DNA from 2 places in the Gelidimonas diazotrophica genome. Region 1 is predicted to be linked to the other one. Evidence: predicted binding sites of a transcription regulator. Region 1 holds the regulator's gene; the other holds the start of a gene.
What was found. Region 1 encodes sigma-54, which starts transcription at its own class of promoters, with help from an activator protein. Its sites were predicted from a motif close to TGGCANGNAANCTGCTTT; they were not measured.
Positions count from the first base shown of each region.

Region 1 (7,485 bases):
CTGCTGCCGCCGGACCATCGCCTGCCTGCCGGGCAGAACGACTTGCAGGCGCAGGCGCGCAAAATTGCCGATTATATTGCCGGCATGACCGACCGTTATGCAACGCGCGAACATCGGCGTTTATTCATGGTGGAAGAACTCTGATAATTGGGGCATTAAAAAATACACCTCCAGGTATTTTTTAATACCGCATGTATAGCATGCGGAAAATCCACTGTTTTTAAATATACCCCCTGCTTATAAAGGTTTCCCGTAACTATTCAGCCGGCAAGGCAATTAAGAGCGGAATGGTACGATGTTGTAGGAGCGCACCCGGGCGCGATCAACGGCTGCAGTCAGGCGACTGCTTCCGCGCCCGGGTGCGCTCCTACAAAAAACCACTTCGGTTTGGAAGTTTCTTGATGCGGGCTGAATAGTTACGGTTATTCGAGGCTTCGCAGCGGATGCGCGTGCGGCGGCCAGACCGGCGCGAAGAAGCCGGCGATCATGTCCGGCGTTACCTCAGCCAGCGTGGCCGGATTCCACTGCGGCGCGTTATCCTTGTCCACCACCAGTGCCCGCACACCTTCGATGACTTCGCCCTGCTCGAAGCAATGACGCACCATGGTGCGCTCCATGCGCAGGCATTCGGCCACGCTCAGGGCGGCGCTGCGCCGGATCTGTTCCAGCGTCACGCACATCATCAGCGGCGAACGTTTTTGCATGAGGGCCAGAGTCTTTTGGGCGAACGGTGCTTGGTCCTGCGACAGCGATTTGATGATGTCTGGCACTGTATCCTGTGCAAAATGGCGATTGATCGCGTCCCGATGAACCGCCAGCATGCTGGCCTCGGGCGCAATGCCATTGTCGAAGTCGGCTGCGAAGTCGCAAATGGCCGTCCGCACCTCGATATCGTCGCCGGATTCGAGCATTTCTGTTAAGACCGGCAATTGCGACGACGGCAGGAAAAAATCGGCCAGGCCCGCATACAAGGCGTCCGCGGCGGTGATGATGTCGCCGGTAACGCCCAGATAGGTACCGAGTTGCCCTGCACATCGCGACAGAAAATAGCCGCTGCCGACATCCGGGAACAGGCCGATATTGACTTCCGGCATCGCCATTTTGGTGCGTTCGGTCACGATGCGCAGCCGGCTGGCAGGGCCGGCTTGCGCCACGCCCATGCCGCCGCCCATCACCACGCCATCCATCAGCGCGATATACGGTTTCGGATAATGATGGATCAGGTGGTTGAGCGCATATTCTTCGGTGAAAAAATCTTCCAGCAAAGCGCTGCCGCCACGCGGCGTTGCAATGCCGACATCGTAAAAGAAACGAATATCGCCGCCCGCGCAGAAAGCTTTTTCGCTGCTGCTGCGGATCAGCACCGCGCGGATGCCGGTGTCGGCGCGCCACGCCAGCAGCGTTTCAGTGAGAGTCCGGATCATCTCCAGCGACAAGGAATTGAGCGCCTTGGGACGATTCAGCGTGATGCAGCCGATCTGGTTTTCGGTCGAAATGTGAACGTGTTCTGTCATGGTGAAAGTGCGCCTTGGCTGGAATGGTGAATGGAGTTGCAATCGGGTAACAGTAGCAGATTGAACCGATGTATCAGGTACCAAAAAGGGCGCATCTTGCGCCCTTGATTGTTGCGAGTCGAATTGTTCGACTCTGCGTATCTCCTCTCAGGAAATCGCGGACGCTTCCGGCAACTCGGGTTCTCCGTCCCGGTGCTTGATGGCATCGTGTGGGTGGTCTTGTACCTTGCCCTTGTGCTTGATGATTTGGCGGTCGAGCTTGTCGATCATCGTATCGATGGCTGCGTACAGGTTTTGATCCGTGCTTTCAGCGTGCAGCGCTTTCCCGCTGAGATTCAGGTTGATTTCAGCGCGTTGCCGTTTTTCTTTTTCAGGGAGATTGTCAACGCTCAGGATGAGCGCGATATCAATGACATGATCGAAGTGGCGCGTAATGCGCTCGACTTTGGATTGTACATATTCGCGAATGGCGGGGGTTACTTCGAGGTGATGTCCACTGATGGTGAGATTCATAAAACACTCCTATGGAAATTATCGCTGCCTGCTTCGGGCCTGATGGGGCGGCCAGAGTCAAAATGCAGCAACAGTAACTGCATTGCAAGGACTTCAGACGACTGGACTACAAAGACTTTCGCAAATTGACAGGCGGGATTTTGAGCGCTTCGCGGTATTTTGCGACGGTACGACGGGCGATGACCATACCTTGCTCGCCCAGCATGTCGGCGATTTTACTGTCGGAAAGTGGTGTTTTCTGGTTTTCAGCTCCTATCAATTGTTTGATGAGTGCGCGGATTGCAGTGGAGGAAGCTTCTCCTCCGGTTTCGGTGGCGACATGGCTGCCAAAGAAGTATTTCAACTCAAACATACCATGCGGCGTGAGCATGTATTTTTGGGTAGTGACGCGGGAGATTGTGCTCTCGTGCAGGTTTAGTGTATCAGCAATTTCACGCAAGACAAGAGGCCGCATGGCGACTGCGCCGTGGCTGAAAAAATTCCGTTGCCGCTCGACTATCGCTTGTGCAACGCGCAAAATCGTATCAAAACGCTGCCGCATATTCTTGATCAGCCACTTCGCTTCCTGCAGCTGCGACGTCATCGAGCCGCTTCCCTTGTCTTGCTTAAGGATGTTGGCATACAGTGCATTGACCCGCAGGCGCGGCATGACTTCATGGTTCAAACTGACTTGCCAGCCATTTTTGCCGGGCCTGACTATGACGTCGGGCACTACATAATCGGCACTGCCGCTGCCGAATATGGCGCCCGGATGCGGGTTGCATTGCCTGATCAGCGCCTGTGCTTCGCGCAAATCCTCATCGTCGCAATCGAGCAGTTTTCTGAGTTTGCTAAAGTCGCGCTGCGCAAACAAAGCCAGGTGTTGTTCGACGATGGCCAGCGCCAGGCGACGCGTAACGAACGGTGCTTTAGGCAGGCGGCGGATCTGCAGCGCCAGACATTCCGACGGGTTGCGTGCGCCAACCCCGGCCGGGTCGAAACTTTGCAGCAAGGCCAGCGCGAACGTCAGATCTTCCGGCTCGATATCGAGTTCGGACGGCAAGCGAGCGTGGATGGCGTCAAGAGATTCTTCCAGGTAGCCATTGTCATCGAGCGCATCGATCAGCAATTCCAGCAACGCGCGGTCGCGCTGTTGCTGCAAGCTTAAATGGGCTTGCTCCAGCAGGTGCTCGCGCAGAGTGCATTCGTGGGCGCCGAGCTGGGCCCGGCCGTCGTCGTCTTCCGGTGCTTTGCTGGTGCGCGCCACATCGTCAAAACTCCAGTCCGATGCGGCCGTCTGTGCATCGGGCGTATCGAATCCGGCATCTGCTTCGGCGGCGCTGCCGTCTTGCATACTGGCTGGATCGGTTTCAGCTGAGGCTGTGGTGGTGGCAGGGCTGGTGCTGATTGCGCCATCGGCCAGCAAACGCACCGAATGGTCGAGCGGATCGTCCAGCCGTTCCAGCAGCGGGTTGTCGCACAGAATCTGTTCCAGTTCCTGGTGCAGCTCCAGCGTCGACAATTGCAGCAGGCGAATCGATTGCTGCAACTGCGGCGTCAGCGCAAGATGCTGCGAAGTGCGCAGCTGGAGTGATTGCTTCATACCGAAAGGACTTGTCGCATCAGGTGGTTTATCTTCACATGCGGAAATGTTCGCCCAGGTACACCCGCCGTACCGAGGCATCTTCAATGATGTCGTCGGGCTGGCCGCTGGCCAGCACCGCACCCTGGTTGATGATGTAGGCGCGGTCGCAGATGCCGAGGGTTTCGCGCACATTGTGGTCGGTGATCAGCACGCCGATGCCGCGCTCCTTGAGGAAACGCACGATGCGCTGAATCTCGATGACGGCAATCGGATCGATCCCGGCAAACGGTTCATCGAGCAGGATGAAGCGCGGGTTGGTGCCCAGCGCCCGGGCGATCTCGACCCGCCGGCGTTCGCCGCCGGAAAGCGACAGCGCCTGATTTTCGCGCAATTTTTCAATTTGCAAGTCGGCCAGCAGCTTGTTCAGGCGTTCTTCAATGGCAGCTTTCGAGAGCGCTTTGCCATTTTCTTTTTGCAACTCCAGTACTGCACGGATATTGTCCTCGACCGTCAGTTTACGAAAAACCGAGGCTTCCTGCGGCAGGTAAGACAGACCGAGTAACGCGCGGCGATGGATCGGCAGGCGCGAGATGTCGACGCCGTCGAGATCAATGGTGCCGGCGTCCGATGGCACCAAACCTACGATCATGTAAAACGATGTGGTCTTGCCGGCCCCGTTGGGGCCTAGCAAGCCAACCACTTCGCCGCTTTTTACTTCCAGCGAGATGTCGCGCACGACCAGCCGTTTGCTGTAACTTTTTTGCAGCCCGCGCACGCTCAGGGTACTGCCTGGGATACTGGATCGGCTCATCTTATTGGCCCTTTACAGTACGCGGCTGGATGGTCACCTTGATGCGCCCGTTGCCCGGCGTGCCGGCACCGCTGGCGCTGTTGGTAACGTTGAAGAATTCGCTGCCGCTGTTGTAGGAAATGAATTCGCCTTCGACTTCGTCGATGGTCTTGCTGCCATCGAGCCGCTTCAGCTTCGCGTGCGAAAACAATTTGGCTATTTCTGCCTTGGTATCGTATTCGATCCGCTCTGCCTGTCCTTCCACCCACAGGTTGGGACCGCCATCGCGCTTCTGGCGAAAGGTTGCCACTGCACCCGGTGCGCCGTACAAAGTGGCGAACTGATAGCCGGCCGGGTCTGTCGTGACGACCACCTTGCCCGCTTTCATCAGCAGCGTGCCGCGCGTTAAGACCACGTTGCCGATGAAGGTGTTGATCTGTTTGAGATCATCGTAAGCCATTTGGTTGGCTTCGATGTTGGTCGGCTTGTCTGCATCGGCTTTTTCGGCCAGCGCGCCCGCCGAAAAAATCATCCCGGCCAGCGTCAGGGACATCAGAAAAAACCGTTTCATAACGCTATTCCTATCAAAGAGGGTTGGTTGCCGCAGGCTCGGTGCAGTAAGCATCAATGCGCCGACGATGCCGGAAAGCTGCCGCGCACATTGCCCGATACACGCAATTCCCGGGTGGCGTTGTTGGCAAATAGGCCATTGCCCGAGAGCGTGGACTGGCCCAGCAGTACTTTCACCGGCTGGTCCGACTGCATCACATCTTCGTCGGGCAGCAGCAGCAGGTATTCGGTTTCTAGGTGCAGGGCTTGGCTCTGGCCGGAAGCGGGGCGATCGATTTGCACTTTCTTGTGCAGATGCACCTTGCTGTTATCGTCTTCGATGATTGCGCTTTCGGCGCGCATCGTCATCGGTGCGCGTGCCTGGCCCGGGTTGATGATGACCGGTTGCACGATTTGGTAAGAGTCATGCAGTGGCTCGTGGGTGAGCCTGTCGCCGGACATCTTGTAGTGCAGCTGTCCGTTTTTGGCGAGTTGAATGAATTTAAAATTATCGACATAGAAATCGGGTTCGCTGCGGGCAATATCCGGTGCGTTATCGATACCGCTTTTGCGCATCACTTCCAGCACCCAGAAACTGCCCAGCGTCATGACTACACCCAACGCAATGATCACGATCAGGCGCAGGCGATAGGTCGCGCCGGCGGTTTTCATGTCAGGTACGGCGCCAGCGCCGCCTCGTAATTGCCTTGCGCGCGCAGGATGAAGTCGCAAATCTCGCGCGCCGCGCCACGCCCGCCGCCGGCTTGCGTCACGTAATGGACCCGACACTGCACTTCGGGGTGTGCGTTCGGCACACTGGCGGCAAAACCTACCCGCGTCAGGATCGGCAGATCGATCACATCGTCGCCGATAAAGCCGCAGGATTGCATCGGGATTCCGGTCTGCGCCAGCAATTGCTCGAAGGCGTGCCGCTTGTCGTGCATCCCCTGCTGCACATGCACAATGCCCAGATCGGTTGCGCGCCGGGCCACGATGGCCGACTGGCGCGCGCTGATGATGGCGGTGGCTACACCCGATTGCTGCAACAGCTTGATGCCGTGGCCGTCGAGCACGTTGAAGCTCTTGATGACTTCGCCTTCCGGGCCGAAGTGCAGGCTGCCGTCGGTCAGGACGCCGTCGACGTCGAAAATCATCAACTTGACCTGGGTTGCGCGCTGCCGGGCACGTTCGATACGGTCATTGTCCTGCGTCATCAGATGACCTTGGCGCGGGTCAGGTCGTGGATATGCAGCGCCCCGATCAGAACCCCATCAGTGTCGGCCACCAGCAACTGGTTGATGCGGAATTGTTCCATGATTTCAACCGCTTCCACCGCCAACTGGTCGGGGCCGATGGTGCGCGGGTTGGCGTGCATCACGTCGGCGATCAGCAGTTTGCTGAAATCCTGGACATGCTCAATCAGGCGCCGCAAATCGCCGTCGGTAAACACGCCGACGGCGTGAAACCCATCGTCCACCACGGCGGTCATGCCGATGCTTTTGCGGGAAACTTCCAGCAGGGCGGCGCTCAGCGTGGCGTCGACCGCTATGGCCGGAACCGCGTCGCCGCTGCGCATCACGTCGCGCACACGGGTCAGCAGGCGGCGGCCGAGTGCGCCGCCGGGGTGCGAGCGGGCAAAATCTTCGGCCTGGAAGCCGCGCGCATCCAGCAGCGCCACCGCCACCGCATCGCCCAGCGCCAGAGCGGCGGTGGTGCTGGCAGTCGGCGCCAGATTCAGCGGACAGGCTTCGCGGTCGACCCGGACGTTGAGGTGCACATCGGACAGCAGCGCCAGGCTGGAAGCATCATTGCCTGTCATGGCGATGTGTTTGGCGCCCATGCGCTTGATGATCGGCACGATAGCCACCAGTTCCGCCGCTTCGCCTGAGTTGGAAATCGAAATAAAAACATCCTGCGCGGTCACCATGCCGAGATCGCCGTGCGCCGCTTCCCCCGGATGCAGGAACAAAGCCGGGGTGCCGGTTGAGGCCAGGGTCGAGGCGATTTTGCGGCCGATGTGGCCGGATTTGCCCATCCCGGACACCACTACACGACCGCGGCAAGCGAACAAGATGGCAACTGCCCGGCCAATGCGGTTGTCATCGGCGCACAGCCGCCCCTTTAGCGCCAGTATCGCGTCAGCTTCGATTTGCAGCGTTTCACGCGCCAAATCGAGCGCACGCAGCGCTTGGGGTGCGCCGAACGTCGTTGGCAAGTTTTTTGCAATGGATTGATTCATACTGAAAGTATAATCGAATTAGCAAAGCAAAAAACCTGCCAGTGGTAACAAAACTGTCTGCCCTGCGCCAACTTATTAAAAATCATGTTCTCAGCACTGGAAATTACCCTCATTTTGTTAAGCGCCGCGGTGTTGGGCGTGGTCGCTTTTCGCATGCTGCAAATGCCGCCGATGCTGGGGTATCTGGTGGTAGGCATGCTGATCGGACCGCACGCACTCGGTTTGGTGGAAGATAGTAAAAATACCCACCAGCTGGCGGAATTCGGCGTGGTTTTCCTGATGTTTTCGATTGGCTTGGAATTCTCGCTGCCGAAGC
Region 1 covers NZ_CM146349.1:280,448-287,932, forward strand. Annotated here, with positions in the region: gene KGFNPO_RS01360 (deoxyguanosinetriphosphate triphosphohydrolase) at 1-144, shown strand, start outside; gene KGFNPO_RS01365 (enoyl-CoA hydratase/isomerase family protein) at 423-1,514, opposite strand; gene hpf (ribosome hibernation-promoting factor, HPF/YfiA family) at 1,662-2,027, opposite strand; gene KGFNPO_RS01375 (RNA polymerase factor sigma-54) at 2,134-3,609, opposite strand; gene lptB (LPS export ABC transporter ATP-binding protein) at 3,644-4,402, opposite strand; gene lptA (lipopolysaccharide transport periplasmic protein LptA) at 4,404-4,952, opposite strand; gene lptC (LPS export ABC transporter periplasmic protein LptC) at 5,006-5,602, opposite strand; gene KGFNPO_RS01395 (KdsC family phosphatase) at 5,599-6,144, opposite strand; gene KGFNPO_RS01400 (KpsF/GutQ family sugar-phosphate isomerase) at 6,144-7,169, opposite strand; gene KGFNPO_RS01405 (cation:proton antiporter domain-containing protein) at 7,254-7,485, shown strand, end outside.

Region 2 (7,485 bases), 860 kb from region 1:
GACGTCGGTAGCGCTGATTGCGAATTCACCTGCGGGGTAACACATCGGCGCGCTACCGTCACAGCAGCCGCCGGATTGAAAAAACATCAGCGGCCCGTGTTTCTGATGCAGCGTCTGCAGCAAATCCAGCGTTGCCTGGGTTGCCGTCACGCGTGGGATTGTGTGCGTCATAGATTGACTCCAACGTAGGTTGGTACTGAGCAAAGCGAGCCGGAATCGGTAGGTTGGGTTAGCGGCTTCATCGCGTAACCCGACATTTGCGACTGTGGATGTCGGGTTACGCTGCGCTTACCCAACCTACAACATCAAGGCTTAAAAGAAGCCGAGCGCTTTCGGGCTATAGCTGACCAGCAAGTTTTTAGTTTGTTGGTAATGATCCAGCATCATCTTGTGATTTTCGCGACCGAATCCGGACTGTTTGTAACCGCCGAACGCAGCATGGGCTGGGTACAGGTGATAGCAGTTGGTCCAGACGCGGCCGGCCTGGATTGCACGGCCGACGCGGAAGGCGCGCGAACCATCGCGGGTCCACAAGCCAGCGCCCAAACCGAACATAGTGTCATTGGCGATTTCCAGCGCTTCTGCCTCGTCCTTGAAGGTCGTGACCGATACCACTGGGCCAAAAATTTCTTCCTGGAAGATGCGCATCTTGTTATTGCCGTGGAATATCGTCGGCTTGATGTAATAGCCGCCAGCCAGATCGCCACCCAGATCGCAACGCTCGCCGCCGATCAGTTTGTCGGCGCCTTCCTGGGTGCCGATGTCCATGTAGGACATGATCTTATCCATCTGCTCTTGCGAAGTCTGAGCGCCCATCATCGTAGTTGCATCGAGCGGATTGCCTTGCTTGATGGCAGCCACGCGTTTTAACGCACGTTCCATGAATTTTTCATAGATCGATTCCTGGATCAATACCCGCGATGGGCAGGTGCAAACTTCACCCTGGTTCACCGCAAACATCGCGAAACCTTCCAGGCATTTGTCGAAGAAATCATCGTCTTGATCCATCACATCGGCAAAGAAGATGTTGGGCGATTTGCCGCCCAGCTCCAGGCTTACCGGAATTAGATTTTGCGCCGCGTATTGCATGATCAGGCGGCCGGTGCCGGTCTCGCCGGTAAAGGCTATTTTGGCGATGCGTTTGCTGGAGGCCAGCGGTTTGCCGGCTTCCAGGCCAAAGCCATTGACGATGTTCACCACACCGGCTGGCAGCAGATCCTGGATCAGTTCCATCAGAACCAGGATGGATGCCGGCGTTTGTTCGGCTGGCTTCATCACCACGCAGTTGCCGGCAGCCAGTGCAGGCGCCAGTTTCCAGACCGCCATCAGAATTGGGAAATTCCACGGAATGATCTGACCGACCACGCCGAGCGGCTCATGGAAGTGATACGCATAGGTTTCGGAATCGATCTGCGAAACGCTGCCTTCCTGAGCGCGGATGCAACCGGCAAAGTAGCGGAAATGGTCAATCGCCAGCGGGATATCGACATTCATGGTTTCGCGAATCGGCTTGCCGTTGTCGATGGTTTCGGCAGTAGCGATCAATTCCAGATTGGCTTCGATCCGATCGGCGACTTTGTTCAGGATATTGGCGCGGTCGGCTGGCGAAATTTTGGCCCAGGCATCTTTGGCGGCATGGGCTGCATCCAGCGCCAGTTCGACGTCTTCTGCGGTGGAGCGTGCGATTTCGCAGAATGGCTGGCCGGTAATCGGTGTGATATTGGCGAAGTATTCACCCTTGACCGGCGGCACGAATTTGCCGCCGATGAAATTGTCGTAGCGTTGTTTGAATGGGTTCTTGACGCCTAATTTGCTGATGTCTGCGAGATTCATGTCGTCCTCTTTCTTAAGTGATTATGTCGATTGGTCTTTGCCACAAGTGCGTCGTGCACATACCTGCTATTGCAAGCGCCATGCCAGCCTGGTTTTTCGCGCAGCAAGCCCTGCAATGGCGCATCACTTAGGGTGCCAACGCTCTAGCGGCCTAGGTGAACACATCGATCTGTCGCGCCTGATTTTGCTGAAAGTGGTTGTTTTTTGAACAGTGCAAGAATGACTGTTTCAAATTGACCCAATGTTGGACGCTGCAATCAAAAATGTACGGATACAAGCGATTGACTGGACGCGCGATGTCAGCCTGCTTTCTGCCTGCGAATGGCTGGAAAACAGGTTTTTCAAGGTGATTATCCGATGGCACGTACTTTGCCTATCTCCCTGCCGTTATGTGCTTCACATAATTGGTTCGTCTGTCATTTCAAGAGGAGATTGTTGTGCATATAAAATTATTAGGGTTAATGGTGGGCATTGCGCTGACTAGTGCATCCGCTGCGCATGCAGCGGGCGTAACGGATGCAATGATAGAAAAAAATTCAGACGGCAGCGTCTTGTCGTGGGGAATGGGGCAACAGGGACAGCGCTTTTCCAAACTGACCCAGGTCAACACCAAGACTGTCAACAAATTGACGCCTGCCTGGGCATTTTCATTCGGTGGCGAGAAGCAGCGCGGGCAAGAATCGCAGCCGCTGATTCACGATGGCAAGATGTTCGTGACCGGCTCCTATTCGCGCATTTATGCGCTGGATCTGAAAACCGGCGCCAAGCTATGGAAGTATGAACACCGCTTGCCCGAAGGCATCATGCCTTGTTGCGATGTGGTCAATCGCGGCGCCGCACTGTATGACAACCTGGTGATTTTCGGCACGCTCGATGCGCAACTGGTAGCGCTTGACCAAAACACCGGCAAAGTCGTCTGGAAAGAGAAGATAGACGATTATGCAGCCGGTTATTCGATGACGGCAGCGCCGTTGATTGCCAAGGGATTGTTGCTCACCGGCGTCTCCGGCGGCGAATTCGGCATAGTCGGCCGGGTTGAAGCGCGCAATCCGCGCACCGGCGAACTGGTCTGGATGCGGCCTATGGTGGAAGGACACATGGGCTACAAGTACGACAAGGACGGCAAAGGAATTGAAAACGGTATTAGCGGCACCGTCAACAAGACCTGGCCTGGCGATTTATGGAAAACCGGTGGCGCAGCAACCTGGCTCGGCGGCACCTACGATGCATCGACCGGCCTGGCCTATTTTGGCACCGGCAATCCGGCACCCTGGAACAGTCATTTACGCCCCGGCGATAACCTGTACTCGTCGTCCACCGTAGCGCTGGATGTGGACACCGGCAAAATCAAGTGGAGTTATCAAAGCACGCCGCACGATGGCTGGGACTATGACGGCGTCAACGAGTTCGTCACCTTCGACATGGATGGCAAACGTTTCGGCGGCAAGGCTGACCGCAACGGCTTTTTCTATGTAGTGGATGCAAAAAACGGCAAGCTTGAAAATGCCTTCCCGTTTGTCAAGAAAATCACCTGGGCCAGCGGCATCGACCTTAAAACAGGACGACCAAATTTAATTCCTGCCGGCCGCCCTGGCGACCCGACCAAAGGCGAGGAAGGCAAGAAAGGGAAAACCGCATTTGCAGCGCCCGGATTTTTGGGTGCCAAGAATCAGATGCCGATGGCATACAGCCCGCAGACCAAACTATTCTATGTGCCGTCCAATGAATGGGGCATGGATATCTGGAATGAGCCGATCTCGTACAAAAAAGGCGCAGCGTACCTCGGCGCCGGCTTTACCATCAAACCCAACTTTGACGATTACATCGGCGCGATGCGCGCAGTGGACCCCAAGACCGGCAAAATCGTGTGGGAAGTCAAGAATAACGCGCCTTTGTGGGGTGGCGTGATGACCACCGCCGGCGGCCTGGTATTTTACGGCACGCCCGAGGGCTTCCTGAAAGCGGTGGATGCCAAGACCGGCAAGGAACTGTGGAAATTCCAGACCGGCTCCGGCGTCGTGGCGCCGCCGGTAACCTGGCAGGAAGGCGATACGCAGTATGTCGCCGTCGTCTCGGGCTGGGGCGGCGCAGTGCCGCTGTGGGGTGGCGAAGTGGCTAAAAAAGTGAATTATCTGGAACAGGGCGGCAGCGTTTGGGTTTTCAAACTCGCTTCCAAATAAGGACCCGATCGGTAGATTGCGAGCGCTTGACTCCGGTAGTCGGCAGCAGCTTGTCTCCCTGCTTGCCTGGAGTCATTTTTACTGACGGCTGCGGTCGTCAGTTTTTTTATATCCGGGCTTACGCACGGCCGTAGGATGGGTGAAACCCATCGCATATCGAACCTACATGATGGCTTCACCCACCCTTGTATGCTGATTTATTCGCATTAGTTCGCATAGAATGGTGAAGAATGCGAATAAATTCGCACCTACAGGCAAATGGCATTACCTCGGGGAATGATCGCCGATTTTTTACTGGAGTATGTTAAAAAACATACTTATTTCCGAATTATTTTAATGAAATTTTTAAAATACACTAGAGCAGTATGATCTAAATCAGCACATTGGCAAACCGTGCTGCTCTCCGGTAACGACGCGGTCAGGTTGCTACTGATTCTTGGCTGATAGCTTGATGGAATTCGCGTCGGTGCGAAACAGGATGGGCTGGCTGTTTGATTGCGCGTTGCCATTTTGTGCCTGCTGCGCCTGCTGGACGATTTGCTGTAGCTGTGCGTGCTGCGGCGATTTGCTGCACACCGGGTCGGCGTTGGTGGCGTCGCCGGTAAGCGCAAGCGCCTGGCAGCGACAGCCGCCGAAATCTTTCGTTTTCTCCGGGCAGGTTTTGCAAGGCTCCTTCATCCAGGCATCGCCACGATATTTGTTGAAGGCATCGCTGTGGTACCAGATGTCGCGGATGCTGTGTTGCGTCACATGCGGGAAATCAATGCCCGGCAGCGATTTTGCCGCATGGCAGGGCAGCGCGGTGCCGTCAGCGGCAATGGCCAGAAATACCGCGCCCCAGCCATTCATGCAGGCTTTCGGCCGTTCTTCAAAATAATCCGGCACCACAAACAAGATACGGATCTTGTTGCCAACCTTGGCGCGATAGGCGTTGACGATGGCTTCCGCATGTTTGAGCTGTGCATGCGAGGGCAACAAGTGCGCCCGATTGACCAGGCCCCAGCCGTAATATTGGGTATTGGCCAGCTCCAGATATTCGACGCCCATGTCGAGCGCCATCTGAATGATGCGGTCGATGTGATCCAGATTGTAGCGATGCAGCACCACGTTGAGCACCATCGGATAGTCATATTGCTTGATCAGCTTGGCGACCCGCGACTTCAGATCGAAGGTTTTGGTGCTGGTCAGGAAGTCGTTCATTTCCTTGCTGGAATCCTGGAACGATAGCTGGATATGATCGAGACCGGCATCCCGCAGCCGCGCAATCCGGTCTTCCGTCAAGCCAACCCCAGAGGTGATCAGGTTGGTGTAATAACCGAGCCGGTAGCCTTCGGCAACCAAGTCTTCCAGGTCCTCGCGCAGCAGCGGTTCACCGCCGGAAAACCCCAGTTGCGCCGCGCCTAGTGCGCGCGCCTGCCGCATCACGTCGATCCATTGCGCGGTGCTCAGCTCATTGCGGTTCTGCGCATAGTTGACCGGGTTGTAGCAAAAGATGCAATGCAACGGACATCTATAGGTCAGTTCGGCCAGTAGCCACAGCGGTGGCGCGATGCCAGCCGGCTGATCCTGCTCGATAGTGGTGACGTGTTCAGACAAGCCAGCCGCGCGCATATGCTTCCTTCAGAAAATCCTGCACTTCATCATCCAGATTACTGACTGCAAACGCTTGCTCAAGATCGGCTACGATGGTCGCAACCGCGTTGCTGCCATCACAGCGCTTGAGGATTTCCGCTGCGCTTTGATTCAGCTTGACCATTCCTTCCGGATACAGCAGCACATAGGCATCCTGCACCTGTTCCCATTGCAGACGGAACAGTCTTGATAGTTTGGGCAACTCGGTCGATCTATCCATGTTGCGTCCTTAAATGCGCGCGGAATAGGCCAGTTCGATCGCATCCATCATCGACCACAGCACGTCGAGCTTGAATTGCAAAATCTCCAGTGCGCGCTGCTGCTGCATGCGTGTGGTGAAATGGTCTAGCGTGACTTGCAAGCCATGCACCACATCACGCTCGGCGAGCGAAATCCGGCTGCGAAAGTATTGCAGCCCCTGCTCTTCTATCCACGGATACAGCGTGGGCCAGTTGGCCAAACGTTCCTTATGGATCTTGGGTGCGAACATCTCGGTCAACGATGAACACACGCCTTCCTGCCACGGCGATTGGCGGGCGAAATTGACATACGCATCGACCGCGAAACGCACCCCCGGCACCACGTGGCACAAAGACCACAGTTCACTGCGCGGAATGCCGACCGCCTCACCTAAGCGCGCCCACGCCTCGATCCCGCCGGCATTGTCTTCCCAGCCGTCATGATCATGGATGCGCAAAATCCATTTGCGGCGGGTTTCCCGATCCGGGCAGTTGGCGAGGATCGCGCCGTCTTTTTGCGGAATATTGATCTGATAATAAAAGCGGTTGGCGACCCAACCGCGAATCTGCTCCGGGCTTAGCTGGCCGTTATTCATCCGGATGTTGAATGGGTGATGGATATGGTAGTGAATTTCCTGCGCCAACAACTGGCTCTTGAACTGTTCCCTGTCCCAGGGCAGATCGATGCGCGTTGCTGCTTGCTGCATGACGTTGATAGCGGCGTTCATAGCGTGATTTCCATTCCGTCGTGGGCGATTTCGATGCCATGCCGCAGCAGCGTCGCGTGTTGTTCCGAATCCTCATCGAGGATCGGATTGGTATTGTTGATGTGAATCAGGATCTTTCGGGCAGCATCCATGCGGTCCAGGCATTCGATCATCCCGCCCGGGCCGGATTGCGCCATATGCCCCATGTCGGCAGCAAATTTGGTGGAAAAGCCGTGCTGGATCATTTCATCGACGCTCCAGAAGGTGCCGTCCACCAACAGGCAATCCGCACTGCGCATTGCCGCTTCGACTTGCGGCTCGATTTCACCCAGACCGGGGGCATAAAATACTTTCTTGCCGGTCGCCCGATTTTCGATGATCAGACCGATGTTGTCGCCAGGATGCGGATTTTCCCGATGCGGCGAATATGGCGGAGCCTTGCTCGACAGCGCCAGCGCTGTAAACCGAATGCCATCGATACCCGGCAATTCGATTGCTTCCATACGGCCTTGCCTGATGGGCAGCGGATGCCATTGCACGCCGCAGTAATAGGACAACACCGGGACCAAAGGCAGACCGGTGCTCAGGTCGTCCCACACCGATGCGGTGCAATACAGCGGAATCGGCTTGCCTTCTCGCAGCATCAACAGGCCGGTCGTGTGATCCACCTGTGCGTCCATCAGCAACACCGCGGCAATGCCGGTGTCGCGAGACTGGCGGCAAGGTTGGAGCGCCGGCGTGGCGCGGATTTGGGTCAGGATATCGGGCGAAGCATTGATCAACACCCAATTCTCGCCATCAGCAGAAACCGCGATGGATGATTGCGTTCGTGCTCTGGCATTCAAGGTGCCGCGGCGCATTCCATCGCAATTGGCGCAATTGCAATTCCATTGC
Region 2 covers NZ_CM146349.1:3,249,338-3,256,822, forward strand. Annotated here, with positions in the region: gene KGFNPO_RS15120 (DUF779 domain-containing protein) at 1-171, opposite strand, end outside; gene adh (aldehyde dehydrogenase) at 313-1,833, opposite strand; gene KGFNPO_RS15130 (PQQ-dependent methanol/ethanol family dehydrogenase) at 2,295-4,013, shown strand; gene pqqE (pyrroloquinoline quinone biosynthesis protein PqqE) at 4,440-5,624, opposite strand; gene pqqD (pyrroloquinoline quinone biosynthesis peptide chaperone PqqD) at 5,602-5,865, opposite strand; gene pqqC (pyrroloquinoline-quinone synthase PqqC) at 5,875-6,612, opposite strand; gene pqqB (pyrroloquinoline quinone biosynthesis protein PqqB) at 6,609-7,485, opposite strand, start outside.
Region 2: the regulator sigma-54 is predicted to act here: its motif matches at 1,902-1,919, upstream of adh (aldehyde dehydrogenase).